One region of the Mesorhizobium sp. Ca11 genome, then DNA from elsewhere that is predicted to be linked to it. Evidence: predicted binding sites of a transcription regulator. Region 1 holds the regulator's gene; the other holds the start of a gene.
The links. The regulator LexA, encoded in region 1, represses DNA repair genes until DNA is damaged. The targets are predictions, from matches to a motif close to TGTTCNNNNTGTGTTCNG.

Region 1 (8,278 bases):
GCGAAACATACCTTTCAATGCCAATCTTCTTGGGCCAGCTCGCTCCTAATCGATTTGATCTCCAATGCGCGCCAGGCTTTCCTGACGGCCCAGCACGGCAAGCACGTCGAACACGCCGGGCGAGGTGGTGCGGCCGGTCAGCGCGGCTCTCAGGGGCTGCGCCACGGCGCCCAGCTTGTGCCCGCCGGCCTGCGCGAAGTCGCGGATCGAAGCCTCGGCCGAGGCGGCGTTCCAGTCGCCCTGAACAGAAGACAATGCACCATGCGCGCCGCGCAGAATCGCGCGCGCATCCGCGTTGAGCAAGCCCGCCGCCTTCTCGTCCAACGGCAACGGCCGCTCGACGAACAGGAACGCCGCGCCGTCGACCAGTTCCACAAGCGTCTTTGCCCGCTCCTTGAGGCCGGGCATGGCGGCAAGCAGTTGCGCCTTGCGCCGGTCATCGAGCTTTGCCGCGAGCGCCGGGCCGCCTTCGAGATAGGGCAAGGTGGCGACGAAGATGTCGAACAGCGCCCGGTCGTCCATCTTGCGCATATGGATGCCGTTCAGCGCCTCGAGCTTGGCGAAGTCGAAGCGGGCCGCGCCCTTGTTGACGTCGCCGATGTCGAACCAGGCGATCATGTCCTTAATCGACATCACCTCGTCGTCGCCATGGCTCCAGCCGAGCCTGGCCAGATAGTTGAGCAGAGCCTCGGGCAGGTAGCCCATGGCGCGATATGCCTCGACGCCGAGCGCGCCGTGCCGCTTCGACAGCTTGGCGCCGTCGGCGCCGTGGATCAGCGGGATGTGCGACATCGACGGCACATCCCAGCCCATGGCGTTGTAGATCACTGTCTGGCGCGCGGCATTGGTCAGGTGATCGTCGCCGCGGATGATGTGGGTGACGCCCATGTCGTGATCGTCGACGACGACGGCATGCATGTAGGTTGGGACGCCATCGGAGCGCAGGATGATGAAGTCGTCGAGATCCTTGTTGGGGAAGCGCACCTCGCCCTGCACGCGGTCGTTGACGATCGTCACGCCCTCGGTCGGTGCCTTGATGCGGATCGCGCCCTTGACGCCTGCGGGCGCCTCGGATGGGCCGCGGTCGCGCCAATGGCCGTTGTAACGCGGCGGCAGGCCCTTGGCACGTGCGGCCTCGCGCATCGCCTCCAGCTCCGCCGGCGTCTCATAGCTGTAATAAGCCTTGCCCATGCGCACGAGCTGCTCCGCCACTTCGCGGTGACGCGGCGCGCGCTCGAACTGCGAGACGGCTTCGCCATCCCAGGAGAGGCCAAGCCAGGTCAGCCCGTCGAGAATGGCAGCCGTAGCGGCTTCGGTGGAGCGCTCGCGATCGGTATCCTCGATGCGCAGCAGCATCGTGCCGCCGGTGTGCTTGGCATAGAGCCAGTTGAACAGCGCCGTGCGCGCCCCGCCGATATGCAGGTAGCCTGTAGGCGAGGGGGCAAAACGGGTGACGACCTTGTCGGACATGGAACTCTCGAGGAAGCGCTGAAAAATGCATGTTTCGCGCAGACTTCCACGCGACCGGCGTTCATGTAGCATAGGCGGTCTGGGGCGCAAGGGGCAGACCCGATGGCTGGACGTGGCCGGGGCGCGGAGGAGGGCGGGGGAACGACAGCAGGCGTAAGCGAACGCCTGATGTTTGCTCATGCCGTGCCCGAAGAGGGAACGCCGCTTTCGCTTCCGGCGCCGCGTCCGCCAGCCGGGCTTCTGCCGACTGGGGGCGGCACGTTACCGCCAGCCTCGCCGACAGCCAACGACGGCCGGATCCGCAGACAGCTTGGCCGCGCTTCGCTTCCTGCTCTGCGGCGAAGCATTGGCACGGCGGCCACCACCGAGCTCGACCGCGGCGTCGGCTTTCTGCTGGTGCCGGTGTTCCTGGCAGCCGGCGTGATCTGTTACTTCTCGCTGAGCGCCGAGCCGGACCTCTACAGGCCGCTCGCGGCGGTCGCCCTGATGGCGGTCTGCGCGGCGGTCTCGCGTTCCCGGCACAGAACGCACCTTGTCTTCATGGCGGCGTTTTTCTGCGCCTTGGGCTTTCTCGCGGCCAAGGTGGAGACCTGGCGGATGGCGACCCCGATGCTGGGTTCCGAAATCCAGACACGGCTGACGGGCCGCCTCGTCACCGCCGAGGCGATGGCCAACGGCCGTGTCCGGCTCACCATAGATCTGATATCCACGGAGCGTCCGAAGCTGCGCTACGCGCCGGACCGCATCAGGCTGTCGGCGCGCAGGATCCCGTCCGGCATGTCGGCCGGGTCGATGCTGACCGGCTATGCCAAGCTGCTGCCGCCGACAGGTCCGGTTCGGCCTGACAGCTACGACTTTTCCTTCGACAGCTATTTTGCCGGCATCGGCGCCAGTGGCTTTTTCCTGGGCGATCCGAAACTTGTCGCGCCGACCCCGAGTGCGCCAACGGAGGTGCCGTTTGGCGCACGCGTGGCATCGGCCGTAGAAAACGCACGCGAGGGAATTGCCGACCACATCAGGAGCAGCATCGGCGGTTCCGAGGGCGAGATCGCGGCGGCGCTGATCGTCGGCGTTCGTGCCGGCATTCCGGAAGCCATCAACGAGTCGATGCGGCGGACCGGCATCTACCACATCATTTCGATCTCCGGCCTGCACATGGCGCTGGTCGCCGGCACGATCATGGTCCTGCTACGCGGCGCCTTCGCGCTGTTTCCGGATTTCTCGTCGCGCCGGCCGGTGAAGAAATATGCCGCTGGCATCGCGCTGGCGTCGATCGCCGCCTATCTCGTGATCTCCGGCATCGTGGTGGCGGCCGAGCGAAGCTTCATCATGCTTGGCGTGATGCTGGTCGCCGTGCTTTTCGACCGCGCAGCGCTGACCATGCGCAACCTGGCGATCTCTGCCATCGCTGTCATCCTGGTCTCGCCGCATGAAGTGGTCGGCCCGAGCTTCCAGATGTCCTTCGCTGCCACCGCCGCCCTGGTCGGCGCCTATGCCGGCTTTGCCGACTATCGCGCCGGCAAAACGACCGCGCCGCCGGCAAAGCGTTCGTTTCTCGGGTTCCTATCGCGAAAACTGGCGATTGGAGCGGGTGGCGCCGCCGTGACGTCGCTCATCGCGGGCAGCGCGACATTGTTGTTTGCCATCTGGCACTTCCAGCGGGTGTCGCCGCTCAGCCTGCTGGCCAATCTGGCGGTGATGCCGATCGTCTCATTGGTCGTCATGCCATTCGCCGTGCTGAGCGCGCTGGCCATGCCCTTCGGCTTCGACGGTCCCTTCCTCTTTGTCATGGGCAAAGGCCTGACGGCGATGATCACCATTTCGGCATGGATTTCCGAGCGCTCACCGGTCGACGCCGTGGGGCTGATCTCGATCCAGTCGGTGCTGCTGGCGACGGTCGCGCTGGTCATCGCGACGATGGCTACCACCTGGCTGAGGCTTGCCGCCGTTCCTTTCGCGCTCGCTGCGCTGCTGGCCATTCCGCATGTCCGCACACCGGACGTGCTTATCTCGGAGGATGCGCATCTGGTGGCGATGCCGATCGGCGGCGGCGAGCTTGCCGTCAATCGCGAGCGCTCCAACGAGTTCACCACCGACAACTGGAAACGGGCGCTGAAAGCCGAGGAGATCGTGCCGCCGGAAAGGTTCGCCAGAGATATGCTGGACATTGCCGATCCCGTCGACCTGCCGCCCGGCTCGCCCTTCTATTGCACCGGTGATCTCTGCATCGGCCGGCATCCTTCCGGCGCGATCGTCGCGCTCGCCGAGACCCGCGACGCCGCCCGGCCGGCCTGCGGTTTCGCCGACCTCATCGTCATCAACGACGCCACGGCCTATAACCCATGCCGCGATCCGCGTGTGCTCGTCATTACCAAGCGGCAGCTGGCGCGCGACGGCAGCGCCGCCGTCTTCTTCGATCCGCAATCGGCAACCGCGCGGCCAACCGTCCGCTACGCGGTCGTAGAACCATACCGACCCTGGCACGAGCAGCGGAAATACACGCGCGAGGCGAGGGGACTGGCGCCCTATAAGCAGCCGGAAAAACCAGCCGCCGCACCGGCCCAATAGATTGTCGTTCGGGCGAAGACGGCGAGCCGTTCTGCTCAGTAGCGGCGGATAAGTCCCACGAGCTTGCCCTGAACCTTGACCCGGTCCGGTCCGAAGATCCGGGTCTCATAGGCCGGGTTGGCAGCCTCGAGCGCGATCGAGGCACCCTTGCGGCGGAAACGCTTAAGCGTCGCCTCCTCATCGTCGACCAGCGCCACCACGATCTCGCCCGGGCTTGCGGTGTTGGCATTGCGGATGATGACGGTGTCGCCATCGAAGATGCCGGCCTCGATCATCGAGTCGCCCTTGACCTCCAACGCGTAATGCTCGCCGCCCATGATCATGTCCGGCGGCACCGAGATCGAATGCGTCTGGTGCTGGATGGCGTCAATCGGCACGCCGGCGGCGATGCGGCCCATCACCGGAATGGATACGGCCGCCGCGGCCTCGTCGTCATTGCTTGGCGTCGGAGTGCGCGATGGCGTCGTCGGCTTGACCTGGCGACTGAGATTGCCTTGGCCGCCCTGGATGACGCTTGGCGAAAACTTCTTCGCGGCATTCAGGCCAGGCGCGATCGAGTCGGGCAGGCGCAGCACTTCCAGCGCGCGCGCCCGGTTCGGCAGCCGGCGAATGAAGCCGCGTTCTTCCAGCGCCGTGATCAGCCGGTGGATGCCGGACTTGGAGGCAAGGTCGAGCGCCTCCTTCATCTCATCGAATGATGGAGGAATCCCGCTCTCCTTCAGGCGTTCATGGATGAACATCAGGAGTTCATGTTGTTTGCGCGTCAGCATCGGCGGCCCCCACGGGTTCTGAAACCAGAATCAGAAAAACAAACCCAGAACAAACACTATCTGTTCCAGTTGTGTTCCGCAACCGTTTAAAGTTTAGTGAATTTGTTAAGGCTGCCGAAACAATGTCGCATCCGGTGATGCCCTGGCCGCCCCTTGTAGGACAGCGGCATTGATTCCGCTCGATTTTGGAGCTTCGTTAAGCTGAAACAAGAGCCGACACGATCACGAAGCCGCGGATGGGATCACGTCGGCTCGTTCCGTAAGCGCGCGGCACCGTGAACGAAACGAATCCAAAATGCCAACCTTGGCGAAGTTCCGATCCGCAGTCTTCGCCGTCTATGGACCAGCTAACACAGGACCAAAGGTTCTTGCCCTGTCGCCGAGGGTGGTGAGACAACCCCCTCGGCCAGATCGAAATGGAGGCGGCAGCACAATGAGGGGAATTCCTGATCTCGCCGAAGTCGAGGCGATGGATGCCGCGGATCCGCTGCGCGCCATGCGCGATCGCTTCGTCTTGCCGGAAGACGTCATATACCTCGACGGCAATTCGCTGGGCGCCGCTTCGGTGGACGCCTTCAGCGAGATCGAGACTGCCGCGAGGCAGGAATGGGCGCGGGATCTCATCCGCGCCTGGAACACCGCCGGCTGGTTCGATATGCCCATCGAGCTGGGTGACCAGCTAGGACGGCTGATCGGCGCGAAACCCGGCCAGACGGTCGTTTGCGACACGACTTCGATCAACATCTACAAGGTCCTGCATGCGGCACTTACAATGCGGCCCGAGCGTTCGGTGATCGTTGCCGAGGGCGACAGCTTTCCGACCGACCTCTACATGGCGGAAGGCGTCGCATCGACGCGGCCCGGCACGGTGCTGCGGCTCGAAGGCGCCGATGCCCCGACGATTGAGGAACTGGTCGACGATCGCGTCGCGGTCATTCTGGTCAACCACGTCAACTACAAATCCGGCCGGCTGCGCGACATGGCGGCGCTCACCCGCAAGGCTCAGGAAGCCGGCGCGCTGATCGTGTGGGACCTCTGCCACACGGCGGGTGCGCTGCCGGTGGATCTCGACGGCTCTAATGCCGATTTCGCCATTGGCTGCACCTACAAGTATCTCAATGGCGGGCCGGGCTCGCCAGCCTTCATCTACGCCGCGAACCGCCACCATCGCGACATTCGCCAGCCGCTCAGCGGCTGGTGGGGCCATGCCCGGCCTTTCGCGTTCGAGCAGGGCTACGCCGCGGGCACGGGCATCCGGCGGTTCCTTTGCGGAACGCAACCGGTGCTGTCGATGCGCGCGCTGAAAGGGGCGCTGGATATGTGGAACGATGTCGACATCAGGGCCGTGCGGAGAAAAAGCGTCGCACTGACGGACCTGTTCATCCGGCTTGTCGAAGCCAAATGCGGCGGCTTCGGTCTTGAGCTGGAGAGCCCACGCAACGGCGCCGAGCGCGGCAGCCAGGTGTCGTTCGCCCATCCGCATGGCTATCAGGTGATGCGTGCCTTGATCGAGCGCGGCGTGATCGGCGATTTCCGCGCGCCATCCACCATTCGTTTCGGCTTTACGCCGCTCTATGTCGGCTACCGCGATGTCTGGGATGCGGTCGAGATGCTGGAGGACATCCTGCGGACTGGCATCTGGCAAGACGCACGCTTTGCCGTCAAAACAACCGTCACCTGACTTTGAATCGGCGATGCCGAACAAATGACCTGATCGCGGAGACACCGTTGCTGGGACATCGTATTGTCGATTGGGATGACGCCTATGCAAACGGCGCCAATATCGCGGGCGGCGACCGCTGGCCGGCGGCGTGGGATCGGCCGGCGCGGGCGTTTCGCGAAAGGCTGCTGTCAGAGGGCAGGGCGCGGCTCGATGTTGTCTACGGCGAAGCGCCGCGCAATCGCTTCGACCTGTTTCTCCCGTCTGCGGCGCCAAGGGGGCTCGTCGTGTTCATCCACGGCGGCTATTGGATGGAGTCAGACAAGAGCTCCTGGTCGCATCTGGCTGGAGGCGCGCTCGGCCGCGGCTTTGCCGTCGCCATGCCCTCCTACACGCTGTGCCCGCAGACCAGGATCGGCGGCATAGTCGGCGAGGTCGCTGCAGCGATCGAGAAGACGGCGGCCATGGTCGATGGTCCGCTGATGCTGACCGGGCACTCGGCCGGCGGGCATCTCGCCAGCCGGATGGCGACCACGGCCTCACCGCTATCATCCGATGTGGCGCGGCGCATACGCCAAGTGGTTTCGATTTCAGGCCTGCACGACCTTCGGCCGCTGATGTTCACCGCGCTGAACGAGACCCTGAACATCGACGAGCCGGAAGCGCGGAGCGAAAGCCCGGCATTGTTGCGGCCTCGACAGGGAGCCTGCATCACCTGCTGGGCCGGCGGCGGCGAGCGTGCGGAATTCCTGCGCCAGAGCGCGTTGCTCGCCAACATCTGGACCGGGCTCGGCGCCTCCACCCGTTCAGTGGTCGAGCCGGACCGACATCATTTCAACGTTGTCGATGGCCTCGCCGACCCAGATCATCCCCTGACCCGTACGTTGGTCGACGAATAAGAGTTACGATCGACTTCGTCGACGTGTCAGGATCGACCTCGTCGAAGCCTAGCGCAGCATGAGCACGCTGCATTCAGCGCCGGCTTCCGCCGCCGGCGCAAAGGGCTCGCGCACGATCAGGCCGTTGGCGTCGGCGAGCATCCGCAGCATCGAGGAGTCCTGGATTCCGAAAGGCGTCGCGACCAAGGTGCCGGCGTCCTCGCGCACGACGGCGCGCACATAGTCCTGCCTGAGGTCGTTGGCCCGCATCGCGGTGCCAAGCTGGGCCGTTCGCATATCCTGATGGTGATCGCGGCCACCGAGCCGGGCAAGCAGCGGCTTCAGGAAGAGTTGCGAGCAGACAATGCTTGCCACCGGATTGCCCGGCAGCCCGATGCAGCGGACATTGCCAAGCCGGCCAAACATCAGCGGTTTGCCGGGGCGCATGGCGATTTTCCAGAAATCGAGCTGCATGCCTTCGCCGGTCAGCACGCCATGGACGAGGTCGTGGTCGCCGACCGAGGCGCCGCCGAGCGTGACGATGACATCGGCGTCCGCCTCGACCGCTTTCCGGACCAGCGCGGCAATCGCCTCCTGGCGGTCGGCGGCGATGCCGAGATCGAGCGCGAGCGCGCCGACCGACTGGGCGGCGGCGGCAACGCCGTAGGCATTCGACGAAATGATCTGGTCAGGGCCGAGCGCGCTGCCCGGCGGCAGCAATTCGTCGCCGGTGGCGATGATCGCGACCAGCGGCCGGCGCACGACGCACAAGGCTGGGTGGTTGGCCGAGGCCGCCAGCGAAAGGGCCGCCGCATCGAGAACACGGCCCTTTTCGAGCAGCACGTCGCCCTGGCCGAAGTCGAGCCCGCGGCGGCGCACATTGCGTCCTTCCGCGGTCGGCTCCGTCACTTCGATTCTGCCATTGCCGAGAT
Region 2 (8,278 bases), on a different contig from region 1:
GCGGCGCCTTCAGCCCCGACAATGCCTCGGCCCACTCCTCCACCCGCACCCGGCCCGTCACCAGCTTTGTCCCGGCGGTATAGTCACCGAGCAGCACGATCAGATCCGGCTGCAACGCGTTGGCCTCCTGGGCAAGCGCTGCGATCCGTTCCGGCGTCATCCAGGGCCGGCAGGAGTGGATATCGGCAAGCGCGACGACGCGCAGCTTGAGCCCGGCCGGCCAGTGCGGCGGCGTCAATGTGTAGCGCTTCACATGGGTGAGCAGCATCGGCTCGATGCCGACCGCATAGGCGCTGAGCGACACCATGGCGAAGGCCGAGCCGCCGACAAGGCGCAGGAAAGCGCGTCTGGTGATCATAGGTCGCCCCAAGCCCTAGGACTGCGTCAGATAGCCTATCTTAAAGGATGCAATTGCGCCCTCAGTCGGGCCGAGGCGCGCAGATTCTGCGCAGATGGGCCATTGCGCCGCCGAAACGGCGAACAAATCTGCGTTACTCTTCCTGAAACAGGCTGATCTGCTGCTGGGCGATGTCCTTCGGCGGGTCGAGGCCGAGATGGCGCCAGGCGTTGGCGGTCAGCACGCGACCGCGCGGCGTGCGCTGGATGAAGCCCTGCTGGATCAGGTAAGGCTCGATGATATCCTCGATCGCGTCGCGCGGCTCGGAGAGCCCGGCGGCGATTGTCTCGATGCCGACCGGCCCGCCGCCGAAATTGCGCGCGATCATCGACAGATAGCGGCGATCGAGCGCGTCGAGGCCGAGCGCATCGACCTCCAGCCTGGTCAGCGCCTCGTCGGCGATCCTCCTGTCGACATGACCGTCCCCGGCGACTGAAGCAAAATCGCGCACCCGGCGCAGCAGCCGGCCGGCGATGCGCGGCGTGCCGCGCGCGCGGCGCGCGATCTCCACCGCCCCATCGTCGCCGAGCGGCATCGACAGGATGCGGGCGCCGCGGCGCACGATCTGCTCCAGCTCCTCGACCGTATAGAAATTGAGCCGCACCGGAATGCCGAAACGGTCGCGCAACGGATTGGTCAGCAGGCCGAGCCTCGTCGTTGCCGCGACCAGCGTGAAACGGGCAAGGTCGATCTTGACCGAGCGCGCCGCCGGCCCCTCGCCGATGATGAGATCGAGCTGGAAATCCTCCATTGCCGGATAGAGGATTTCCTCGACCGCCGGATTGAGGCGATGGATCTCGTCGATGAAAAGGACGTCGCGCTCCTCGAGATTGGTGAGCAGCGCGGCGAGATCGCCGGCCTTGGCGATAACCGGACCCGAGGTCGAGCGGAAATTGACGCCGAGCTCGCGCGCCATGATCTGCGCCAGCGTCGTCTTGCCGAGTCCCGGCGGCCCGACGAACAGCACATGGTCGAGCGCCTCGCCGCGGCTCTTGGCGGCATCGACGAAGACCTTGAGATTGGCGCGCACCGCCGCCTGGCCGACGAACTCATCGAGCGACTGCGGCCGCAGCGTCTGGTCGGCATCCTCGCCGCGCTTGTCGGGAGCAATGAGGCGAGGCGAAAGGGTCATGCCGCCTTCCTTGCATAGGACCGATGGCGGGACAAGCGTCGCTTCACCGCGCCAGTTCCTTCAGGCCGAAACGGATGAGCTTGGACGCATCCGCACCCTCGCCGGCTGATTTCAGCGCCGCGGCAACCGCGTTCGCCGCGATGTCTCGCGAATAGCCGAGATTGACGAGCGCCGAGACCGCATCGGTGATCGGTGCGGCCGCGACACCTTCGCCAAGCTCCTGCTTGAGCCCGATCGTACCGCTGGCCGCGCCCGCATAGGCAGGCGCCTTGGTGCGCAATTCGGTGACGATGCGCTCGGCCACCTTCTTGCCGACGCCGGGCGCGCGCGAAACCATGGCGATGTCGCGCAGCGCGATCGCGTTGGCGAGGTCGGCCGGCGCCAGCGTCGATAGGATGGCCAGCGCCACTTTGGCGCCGACGCCCTGGACATTATTCATCAAGAGGCGAAACCACTCGCGCTCCAGCCCGCTCTGGAAGCCATAGAGCCGGATCATGTCCTCGCGCACATAGGTCTCGATGAACAGCACCACCGCCTCGCCGGGCGAGGGCAAGGCGGCCAGCGTGCGCGCCGAGCAGTGCGCGACATAGCCGACGCCATGCACGTCGATGATGCAGGAATCCTCATCGATCTCGTCCAGCGTGCCTTTCAGCTTGCCGATCATGATTGTCCCCTCACGCCAGCGCGGCCATGCGGTAGGCTGTGCTCGGGCGGTGATGCGCATGGCAGATGGCGATGGCCAGAGCGTCGGCGGCGTCGTCGGTGTCGAAGACAGCCTTCGGCATCAGCACCTTCACCATCATGTGGATCTGCTTCTTCTCGCCGTGGCCGACGCCGATAACTGCCTTCTTGACGGCATTGGGGGCATATTCGGCCACCACCAGCCCGGCGCGCGCCGGCACCAGCATGGCGATGCCGCGCGCCTGGCCGAGCTTCAGCGTCGCCGTCGCATCCTTGTTGACGAAGGTCTGCTCGACCGCTGCCTCCTGCGGCATGGCCTGGTGCAGCACCTCGGCCAAGCCGTCATGCAGCTGGCACAGTCTTGTCGCCAGCGACTCCTTCTCGTCGGACCGCACCGTGCCGGATGCGATGAAGCGCAGCGAATTGCCCACGCTGTCGATAATGCCCCAGCCGGTGCGCCTCAGGCCCGGATCGATGCCGATGATGCGAATCGCTTCCCCCATGCGCCAAGTCTAGCCGTGGCGGCAAGCGATGTCAGCAAAATGTGAACAAACCGGAAACAATTGCAATCTCGGCTATGCGCCGTTTCCGTACAACAGCGAGATGCCTAATTCGTCACGCGGCGGATGGTTTTCGACAGTCGCGTGAGAAATGCCGGCCTGGACGATGCGACCAGCTTCCACGCCAGGACTGCATTGCCCATGCGCCGCGGCAGGATTCCGATGCAAAGGAACCAGGCCGCCAGAGCAGCCCGCCGCCGCCAGGATGCGTTCATTTCCAGGCTGGCGGCGGCGCCCGCTCTTGCCAGTCCCAGCCGGGAGTCGGTGGCGACCGGATGCTGGGGCTCGTCGACGCAGAGCGAAGCCAGCCGCTCTTCCAGATGCACTGGATCGCGAAGGCCGGCATCCGGCGGCACGGTCAAGCCGATCTCGGCCGCCCGGCCGGACAAGGCCTCGAGGCGCCGGAAATCATGCTGCACGCGCCAGCGCGCTCGCTCGGCAAGCTTTTCGGCAAAGATCGAATGATTGGAGCCGTGGATGCGGTAGGCGCCAAGGCAGGTATCGATGGATTTCACCTCTCCGTGCAGCGGCGCCAGCGTTGCGAGATAGCCGTCGGCGCCTTGCCGGAAATCGCTTTCAGGCATCGGCATTATCGTTTCCAGGGCCTCGCGGTCGAACGCCAGCCCGCTTGTTACCGTCGTACGGTACCGCCCTTTGCGCAGCAATTCCGGCACGACGTCGCCTGAATCGAACGGCTGTTCCGGTGGTGGAAAGACATCCTTGATATGCTGGTCCTCATCAACGAGATGCAATCTGAATTGCGCCTGGGCGACATCCGCATCCCACTCGTCCAACACCTCTGAAACGGCGTTCGGATAGAGATAGTCGTCGGCGTCGAGGAAAAGGACGATCTCCCCGGTGCTCGCCTCGAACCCGGTATTGAACGCAGCCGCATGTCCGCCATTCCTGCGCCTCAGGCACGGACGGATTTTGTCGCCGTAGGATTCGATTACGGCCACCGATGCATCCGTCGATGCGTCGTCGACGACCACGACCTCGACATTTCGGTGGTCCTGCTCCAACGCGCTGTCGATGGCGCGTCCTAGAAACTGTTCGTAATTGTAGTTGGGGATGATGATCGATACCGGGATGCGGTCCAATGGCGAATGCACGGGATCAAGCCTCGCAATCTGCTTTGGTCACAGTGACGGTGGTTTTCTTGCAGAACCGGCTCGGGTCGACCCGGCTGCGGCGAACGGCTCCAACTAGGGGCCTATCGCTTCAAGGCAAGTGTGATCTTTCCCGCGAAGGCCGGCATGGCCTTCAATACGGCGATGGCTGCCGCAGGTTCGACGAGCGGCCGGAGTCGCAAGCGTTGAACTTGCAGCCAAAGCCACGGCCAAATTACCGCCCAATCAAGGATATGCCGCTACCGCTATCGTTTTTTTTGCAAACGCGGTTTCAGCCGCGCGCGAACGCCGTATTCAAAAGGCTGATCTGGTCGGACACCGGGTTGGCACGCCGACCGGGCGCGTGCGTCTCGCTGATGACGCCGCCATAGATTTCCTCGTCCATGCGCCGCACCAGCGACTGCAGGCGCAGCGAGCGCGTCACGAGGTCCAGAAAATCCTTGGGGAGCTCGTTCCAGCCAAGCGCCTCGTCATGCGCGGAGGCGGTGTCGAGACGCACCTTGGATTTCTCCGAAGCCACTTGGTCGCGCGTCATCTCGCCGGAATTCGCCGCCCGCTGCAAAAGCAGCCATGAGGCGACCTGCATAAGCCTTGTGGTCAGCCGCATCGATTCGGCCGCATAGAGCGTCGCTGCCGTGCGCGACAATTTCTTGGCTTCGAGCCTGCCCTTGCCATCGAGATATTCGGCGGCCTGTTCGACCAGCCCCATGCCTTCCTGGTAAAGCGGCTTGAAGGATTGGGAGAAAACCCGGCGCTCCGCCAGTTTTATGGTTTTCGCGCTGCCCTTCGAAGGCTCGTTCATCGATACGCCCCTGCACTGCCGCAAGCCGATTCGGCATCCTTGCCGACGCGGCCCGCACCCTAAATGACTGAGGCTTGAAAATGCGCTTCGATGCCAATGAAGGCAAGCGCATGTTTAACAAACGGTTAACGCCGGGCCGCTTCCGGCCATCCGCAAGCGGATGGCATCAGCCAGCCGGCAGCGGATAAAAAAAGAGCCGCGGATAAGGCGGCTCTCAGGAGTTTAACAGGGAGGCGTCAAACAAAGTGGCTCCAACCACTCGGTAAGAATCCAGCAAAACTGGATGGGTGTAGTAAACGCCTGTAAAGCTTAATGAACCCTTAACGCGGCGGCGATTTTTTAAGCGAACGCGCGTTCCTGTGCCGGAACAGGACAGCGGCTTCGCCGCCCGGATCGTCCGAGCACCGGATTTCGGGCGCCGATCATGGCGCCGTAACATGTTTGTTGCTGCCGCGGCATCGTTCCGAAACACGCGCCACGCAAAAGGCCGCTCCACAAAGGCGGCGCGCAAATCCGTGCCGCTTGAAATCAGGCAGGATATCCGGAGCAAACCATGGATTGGTATTCGATCGTTAAATTTCTTCACGTCGTCTCGGCTATTTTGTGGGTCGGCGGCGGCTTCGTGCTGTTCCTGCTCGGCGTGCTGGCCGAGCGCGCCGGCAACATCGAGGACAAGCTGCTGGCTATACGCGCCAGCGGACAGCTCGGCGGCCGGTTCTTCGCGCCGATGTCGATGCTGACGCTGGTCTTTGGCCTCATCATGTGCGGCTTCTGGGTCGGCTTTGCCGACCTGTGGATCGTCATCGGCCTCGTCGGCTATGCCACGACCTTCTCGATCGGCATGCTGATCTTCAAGCCGACCGGCGAGCGCATGGGCGCCATGATCGCCGAGCAGGGCGTGACGCCGGCCGCCCTCTCCATCGGCCAGCGCATGATGAACTGGGCGCGCCTCGATTATGCGGTGATGCTGGTGATCATCGCCGACATGGTGCTGAAGCCCACTCTGCACGACGTCGGCATTCTTGCCGGCATGGCGATGGTGGTCGCGCTGGGCGCCGCGCTCGCCTTCGGCGGCAGCCGCCAGATGGTACCGAGCGCCGCGTGACATTAAGGCGCTCGCTCGAAGGCGCGTTGAGATTCAGGTCAGGCCGAGTCGAAAGTGGTGATTTCCGAGAACGGGAGCGGAGCGTACTTTAAGTACGTGAGCACCGGAAGCGCAGGAAATCGCCATTTGCAGGCCGGCCTCACCTGAATATCGACGCGCCTCACATCAGACCGGCAATGCCGTCCCAAAGCAGCTTGACGGCGACCACCGCGACGGTGGCGTAGGTGAACGGATAGAAGATCTCCGGCCGCATGCGGCGCACCAGCCACGCACCGGCGATGGTCGACAGCGGCGCCAGCGGCATCAGCACCGCCGAAGCGGTGAGATTGGCGGTGTCGAACTGGCCGAGCGCGAAATAGGGGATGAGCTTCAGCGCATTGGTGGCGGCAAAGAAGATCGCCGCCGTTCCCGACAGCACTTTCGGATCGAGCCGAATCGGCAGCGCATAGACCTGGAAGGGCGGGCCGCCGACATGGGCGACGAAGCTGGTGAAGCCGGCGACAGCGCCCCAGAAGGCGGCGGCAATGCGGTTCGGTTCCGCCACATGATCGGCGCCGTGACGGAACTGCAGGTAGATCCAGCGCAGCACGAACACCAGCGCGACGGCGCCGACGATCAGCCGCACCATCTCCTCTGTGACCAACGCCGCCGTCAACCAGCCGAGCCCGATGCCGATGACGGCGCCGGGCATCATGTCAACCAGCATCCTGCGGTCGTAGACGCCCCACCAGGTCCACACTGAAACCACGTCCATCAGGCACAGGATCGGCAGCAGGATGGCGGCCGCCTGAACCGGCGGGATGGTCAGAGCCATCAACGGCACGCCGACGAAACCGACAGCGCCGCCGAAGCCGCCTTTCGACAGGCCGACAAGGATCACCGCCGGAATGGCAGCAGCATAGAACCACGGGTCGCTGAGCAGGCCTGACATCGGCAAAGGTTGGAGGGGGCGGGAATTCAGCCATAGCGCAGAACGGCGCCGCCGGGATAGTCATTAATGCCGGCATCCGCTATTGCCAGCCCGATATCGACGTGCGCGACGATGCTCGACCGGTCCTCATGCGCCGCATAGCCGACTGTTCAAGCCGCTCCCTTTGCTCTATGCCGCAATGCAACCATCTTCGCCCGGCATAGGCGAAACCGGGATCGAAGGCCAATGAACGAAGCAACTCCTCCCAACCGCTGCCGCATCGTGCTGATCGCGCCGCCGCTCGTGCCGGCGGAGCAAATCTGCGCGGCGTTCGACGGTGGCGACGTCGCCTCGTTGATCCTGCCCGACAACGGCATGGACGATGCCTCCTTCCAGGCCTTCGCCGAAAGGATCGTGCCGATCGCTCAAAGTGCCGGCGTCGCCGTCATCATCGCCGGCGACAGCCGCATCGCCGGGCGCGTCCAGGCCGATGGCATCCATGTCGAAGTGAAGCCCGCGGAACTCGCCGAGACGATCGAGCGGGTGGCCGGCAAGATGATGGTCGGCGCCGGCGGCGCCAAGACGCGCGACGAGGCGCTGGAGCTCGGCGAGGAGCGGCCCGACTATATGTTCTTCGGCCGTTTCGGCTATGACAACAAGCCGGAGCCGCACCACCGCAACCTCGCCCTGGGCGAATGGTGGGCGGAGATGATTTCGATCCCCTGCATCGTCATGGCCGGCTCCGAGCTTGCCTCGGTCGAGACGGTGGCCGCGACCGGCGCCGAGTTCGTAGCGCTGTCCAGCGCCGTCTTTGCCGACGGACGCGACCCGCGCGCCGCGATCGCTGCCGCCAACGCGTTGCTCGATGAAACCGCGCCGCGTTTCGAGGACTGACATGCGCCTGCGTGGCCTTTGCCTGACGGTTCTGGCCGGCTTGTTGGCGCAGGCCGCGATGGCGGCTGAGACCGTCCCGCTGCCGCAGCCGCGGCCGGAGACGAGCGCACCGGACAAGAGCGCATCCGACGCAACCAAGCCGGATGCAAGCACGCCGGATACTGGCACGCCGGATAAGGGCATGCCGGATAAGGGCAAACTGGACACGGCCGCGCCGGACGCCGGCGAGCCGGATCCGAACAGGTTCGGCACCGGCGCGCATATCGACAAGCCGATCCAAAACACCTTGCCGCAACCGGCGACCATGACGCCGCCGTCGGCCGACGCCGTCAATCCCGACCGCTTCGGCGCCAAGCAACCGGACGCCGCCTATGGCGCCTTCCAGCGCGGGCTTTACAAGACCGCCTACAACCTCGCCATGGGGCGCGCCAAAAACGGCGATCCGGCGGCCGAGACGCTCGTGGCCGAAATCCTGTCGCGTGGGCTGGGTGTGCCGCTCAATCCGGCCGAGGCCGCGAAATGGTATGCGCTGGCCGCCGAACAGGGCGTGCCGGAGGCTCAGTTCCAATACGCGCTGGCGCTGTTGGACGGCCGTTATGTGAAGAAGGATGAAAAGGCCGCTTTCGCGCTGATGCAGGCCGCGGCCGAGGCCGGCAACCGGCTTGCC

Region 2: the regulator LexA is predicted to act here: its motif matches at 2,755-2,772, upstream of ruvC (crossover junction endodeoxyribonuclease RuvC).

Annotation. Positions count from the first base shown of each region.
Region 1 covers NZ_JAIUHU010000011.1:114,884-123,161, reverse strand. Annotated here, with positions in the region: gene gltX (glutamate--tRNA ligase) at 46-1,470, opposite strand; gene LB538_RS20060 (ComEC/Rec2 family competence protein) at 1,573-4,038, shown strand; gene lexA (transcriptional repressor LexA) at 4,074-4,808, opposite strand; gene kynU (kynureninase) at 5,242-6,489, shown strand; gene LB538_RS20045 (alpha/beta hydrolase) at 6,537-7,367, shown strand; gene glp (gephyrin-like molybdotransferase Glp) at 7,416-8,278, opposite strand, start outside.
Region 2 covers NZ_JAIUHU010000012.1:115,527-123,804, reverse strand. Annotated here, with positions in the region: gene LB538_RS21210 (metallophosphoesterase) at 1-358, opposite strand, end outside; gene ruvB (Holliday junction branch migration DNA helicase RuvB) at 492-1,529, opposite strand; gene ruvA (Holliday junction branch migration protein RuvA) at 1,573-2,193, opposite strand; gene ruvC (crossover junction endodeoxyribonuclease RuvC) at 2,204-2,713, opposite strand; gene LB538_RS21190 (glycosyltransferase family 2 protein) at 2,818-3,882, opposite strand; gene LB538_RS21185 (DUF1465 family protein) at 4,172-4,702, opposite strand; gene LB538_RS21180 (DUF2269 family protein) at 5,256-5,807, shown strand; gene LB538_RS21175 (sulfite exporter TauE/SafE family protein) at 5,968-6,738, opposite strand; gene LB538_RS21170 (thiamine phosphate synthase) at 6,964-7,611, shown strand; gene LB538_RS21165 (tetratricopeptide repeat protein) at 7,613-8,278, shown strand, end outside.